2 regions of the Variovorax sp. 3319 genome follow, and region 2 is predicted to be linked to the other one. Evidence: predicted binding sites of a transcription regulator. Region 2 holds the regulator's gene; the other holds the start of a gene.
What was found. Region 2 encodes HrcA, which represses chaperone genes, less so after heat shock. Its sites were predicted from a motif close to TTAGCACTCNNNNNNNNNGAGTGCTAA; they were not measured.

Region 1 (2,394 bases), on a different contig from region 2:
AGAAGTCATGCCCTAGCGTAAGTCCGGTGGCCGGACAACGTTGTCATCCCGGAAGATGACGGGATTCCCCGTATTGCCCCATGCGCACCTGGATTCCTGACCTGCCCGCCGAGTCCCTCGGATCGTCGTTGGCGCAGCGCCTGCCGATGGTGGTACCTGCGCTGGGAGAGCCCGGGTTTGGCGCCTGCCTTCTAGACGCCATGGCATCCGCCCTGCCGGTGGGCTCGTTCTCGGTGTACCGCACAGGGTCGCGGCCGGCGATCTTTCTGAGTGGCAGCCGGGGCATGCCCGACACCACCCGCGACTGCTGGCACGCCTATTTGTCGGGCCCGATCCGAAGCGACCGCACATTGCGTGAAGCAAGCGTGCCGCAACTTCGCGTGTGCCACATCACTGCGCCGGAGGTGCCTGCGGAGCACCGAGCCAAGGTATACGACGCCCACGGGGTAATGGAGCGCGTGTCGGTGGTCGAGGAAGAACCTGCCGCATACGACGACAACGCGCTGTTTGCGGTCAATTTCTATCGGCATACGCATCAGCGGCCGCTCAGCGATGCCCAATTGGCAGACTTCGGCATTGCGGGGCGCTTGCTGATGGCGCTCGCGCGCAAGCACATTGCCCTGACACGCGCGGACGCGGCCAACGAACCCGGCGCGCGGCTGCTCGCCCGTTGCCCTGCCTTGACGACGCAAGAACTCAACGTATGCCTCCGGTTGCTTCGCGGCATGACCCAGGAGGGCATTGCGTCGGACATGGGCCTGGCGCTGCCGACCGTCAAGACATACCGCAACCGGGCGTTCAACCGGCTCGGCATTCACTTTCGCAGCGAATTGTTCGCGCTCATGCTGCCGGAGCGCGAGGTAGCCTTTTGAGGCTCTGAAACAGAGCCATCTGGCCAGCCCGGGCGCTTGGCGCCACGGCCAGGGCGGGCAAAACCGCCCTGCCGCCCTTGAAACTCCTCCGATTGCCCTTATGATTAGCACTCACTGTTGATGAGTGCTAACAGGCCTCGCTTCCAGTCGATGGGCCGCCGGTCTCCCCCGCCCGGCGCCCGACCACAACCCCGTTTCTTATCCAGGAGATGCAATGAAACTTCGTCCTTTGGCCGATCGCGTGATCGTCAAGCGTGTTGACAGCGAAACCAAGACCGCCTCCGGCATCGTCATTCCCGACGCAGCCGCCGAAAAGCCCGACCAGGGTGAAGTCCTGGCCGTGGGCCCGGGCAAGCGCAACGACAAGGGCGAACTGACCGCACTGACCGTCAAGGTCGGCGACCGCGTCCTGTTCGGCAAGTACAGCGGCCAGACCGTCAAGGTCGGCGGTGACGAATTGCTCGTCATGAAGGAAGACGACCTGTTCGCAGTCGTCGATAAGTAATCCATCCATCCCCTTTCGGAGAAATAAAACATGGCAGCAAAAGACGTAGTCTTCGGCGGCGAAGCCCGCGCACGCATGGTCGAGGGTGTCAACATCCTCGCCAACGCAGTCAAGGTGACCCTGGGCCCCAAGGGCCGCAACGTGGTGCTCGAGCGCTCGTTCGGCGCCCCCACCGTCACCAAGGACGGTGTTTCGGTCGCCAAGGAAATCGAACTCAAGGACAAGCTCCAGAACATGGGCGCCCAGCTCGTGAAGGAAGTGGCCTCCAAGACCTCCGACAACGCCGGTGACGGCACCACCACCGCGACCGTGCTGGCACAGGCCATCGTTCGCGAAGGTTTCAAGTACGTGGCCGCCGGCATCAACCCGATGGACCTGAAGCGCGGCATCGACAAGGCTGTCACGGCCCTGGTCGAAGAGCTGAAGAAGGCTTCGAAGCCCACCACCACGTCGAAGGAAATCGCACAAGTCGGCTCGATCTCGGCCAACAGCGACGAAACCATCGGCAAGCTCATCGCTGACGCGATGGACAAGGTCGGCAAGGAAGGCGTGATCACCGTCGAAGACGGCAAGTCGCTCGAAAGCGAACTCGACGTCGTCGAAGGCATGCAGTTCGACCGCGGCTACCTGTCGCCCTACTTCATCAACAACCCCGAAAAGCAATCGGCGTTGCTCGACAACCCGTTCGTGCTGCTGTTCGACAAGAAGATCAGCAACATCCGCGACCTGCTCCCCACGCTGGAACAAGTTGCCAAGGCTGGCCGTCCCCTGCTGATCATTGCCGAAGAAGTCGAAGGCGAAGCCCTGGCTACCCTGGTCGTGAACACGATCCGCGGCATCCTGAAGGTCGTGGCCGTCAAGGCTCCTGGCTTCGGCGACCGCCGCAAGGCCATGCTCGAAGACATCGCCATCCTGACGGGCGGCAAGGTCATCGCTGAAGAAGTGGGCCTGACGCTCGAGAAGGTGACGCTGGCCGACCTGGGCCAAGCCAAGCGCATCGAAGTGGGCAAGGAAAAC
Region 2 (2,394 bases):
CAGCATTGGCAGGGAGCCGATCGATGTGACCACGTTGCCTGCAGGCCCCTCTTTGGCATGCTGATCGGCAAAAGAAAAAGGGTTAGGACACGTTGATGTCCTAACCCTTTAAGAGAGTGGTGCGGCTGGCAGGAATTGAACCCACGACCCCTTGGTTCGTAGCCAAGTACTCTATCCAACTGAGCTACAGCCGCACAGCTATCGATTATAGCATCCATTTTTGGCCCTGGCCGGACCAGTTTGGAAATGAATGCAAGTGGTAGGCCGTGATGGGCTTGAACCATCGACCAACGGATTATGAGTCCGCTGCTCTAACCAACTGAGCTAACGGCCCACGAGAGCCCCCGATTCTATTCGCCGTGCGGCCTACTTACGGTGGCTCAGCGCGTTGCTGACCAGGCGCGAGGTTATGTCGACGATCTGGATCATTCGTTCATAAGGCATGCGGGTCGGGCCGATGACGCCCAGGGTGCCCACGACTTGCCCATCGACTTCGTAGTTGGCGCTGACGATGGAAAGCTCTTCGATGGGCACCACCTGGCTCTCACCGCCGATAAAGATCCGCACGCCCTCGGCCTTGCTCGACACGTCGAGCAGCCGCATTAGCTGCGCCTTTTGCTCGAACAGTTCGAACGCACGGCGCAGTTGCCCCATGTCGCTCGAAAAATCGGTCACCGAGAGCAGGTTGCGCTCACCGGAGATCACAACGTCGTCTTCTTGCGCTTCGGTGAGCACTTCGGAGCTGACCTTGACGGCCGCCTGCATCAACGCGGCAATCTCGCCGCGCAGCTTTTCGACCTCTGACTGGAGCCGGTCGCGCACCTGCTCGATGGTCAGGCCCGCATAGTGGGCATTGATGTAGTTGGAAGCCTCGACCAGTTGCGACTGCGTGTAGTCGGCCTCTGGAAAGATCACCCGGTTTTGCACATCGCCGTCCGGCGAAACGATGATCACCAGCAGCCGCCGCTCGGAAAGCTTCAGGAACTCGATCTGCTTGAACACCGATGCGCGCCGCGGCGCCATGACCACACCCACAAACTGCGACAGGCTGGACAGCAGGCTGGCCGCGTTGGCAATCACCTTTTGCGGCTGGTCGGGCGCGAGGCTGGGGGTGCTCATCTGCTCGCGCTGCGCGGTGAGCATGGTGTCGACGAAGAGCCGGTAGCCGCGCGCTGTGGGTATGCGGCCTGCCGAGGTGTGCGGGCTGGCAATAAGCCCCAACGCCTCGAGGTCCGACATGACGTTGCGGATGGTGGCGGGCGACAGGTCCAGCCCAGGCGCGCGTGACAAAGTCCGCGACCCGACCGGTTGGCCTTCGGCGATGTAACGCTCCACTAATGTCTTCAGGAGCAACTTGGCACGGTCGTCCAGCATTGCAAGATTTTAGTGTTGTAATTTGTACATGACTTCTCGCTTCCGCAACGTCGCCCTGATCGGCAAATACCAGGCTTCAGGCGCCAGGGCGCAAGCGGATGCGCGCGACGGCGTCATGGAAGATATTGGCGCCTTTCTGGAATCGCAAGGGTGCACGGTTTTTGTCGAAAAATCGGCCGCGGCAGAGGCCGCCGATGCGGACGCCATTGCAGGCGGGCGCTACGAGCCGCTGAGCGTTGCAGAAATCGGGCAGCGCTGTGATCTTGGCCTGGTGGTTGGGGGCGACGGCACCATGCTGGGCATCGGCCGGCAACTGGCGTGCTACGGCATTCCCTTGATCGGCATCAACCGCGGCCGGCTCGGCTTTATCACCGACATTCCAATCGACAACTACCAGGCCACGCTGATCCCGATGCTGGCTGGCGAATACGAAGAAGACCACCGCAGCCTCATGCATGCGCAGGTAATGCGCGACGGCGCATCGGTTTTCGACGCGCTGGCAATGAACGACGTGGTGGTCAATCGCGATTCGACTTCGGGCATGGTCGAGTTGCGGGTTTCGGTGGGCCGGCATTTCGTGGCCAACCAGCGCGCCGACGGATTGATCATTGCGTCGCCAACGGGTTCGACGGCCTATGCGCTGTCGGCCGGCGGGCCGCTGCTGCATCCCGCGGTGCCGGGCTGGGTGCTGGTGCCCATTGCACCGCACACGCTGTCCAACCGCCCGGTGCTGCTGCCCGACGCCGACGAGATCGTGATCGAACTGGTGTCGGGCCGCGGCGCCAGTGCCAATTTCGACATGCAGTCCCTCGCTTCGCTTGCCATTGGCGACCGGGTGGTGGTGCGCCGCTCCGATTTTCGGGTTCGCTTTTTGCACCCACGGGGCTGGAGCTATTTCGACACGCTGCGCAAAAAACTTCATTGGAACGAAGGGGGCTCCTGAGATGGCGCTGCGACGCATCGCACTGCGCGACTTCGTGATCGTGCGATCACTCGAACTCGACTTGTCCGCCGGCTTTA

Region 1: a site for HrcA is predicted at 977-1,003, ahead of J2X67_RS00800 (co-chaperone GroES). Genes of this name have one in related genera too.

Annotation. Positions count from the first base shown of each region.
Region 1 covers NZ_JAVDUZ010000001.1:169,036-171,429, reverse strand. Annotated here, with positions in the region: gene J2X67_RS00810 (DUF3237 domain-containing protein) at 1-9, opposite strand, end outside; gene J2X67_RS00805 (LuxR C-terminal-related transcriptional regulator) at 81-872, shown strand; gene J2X67_RS00800 (co-chaperone GroES) at 1,087-1,377, shown strand; gene groL (chaperonin GroEL) at 1,408-2,394, shown strand, end outside.
Region 2 covers NZ_JAVDUZ010000002.1:501,779-504,172, reverse strand. Annotated here, with positions in the region: gene J2X67_RS06740 (hypothetical protein) at 1-64, shown strand, start outside; tRNA gene J2X67_RS06735 (tRNA-Arg) at 118-194, opposite strand; tRNA gene J2X67_RS06730 (tRNA-Ile) at 258-334, opposite strand; gene hrcA (heat-inducible transcriptional repressor HrcA) at 367-1,374, opposite strand; gene J2X67_RS06720 (NAD kinase) at 1,403-2,317, shown strand; gene recN (DNA repair protein RecN) at 2,319-2,394, shown strand, end outside.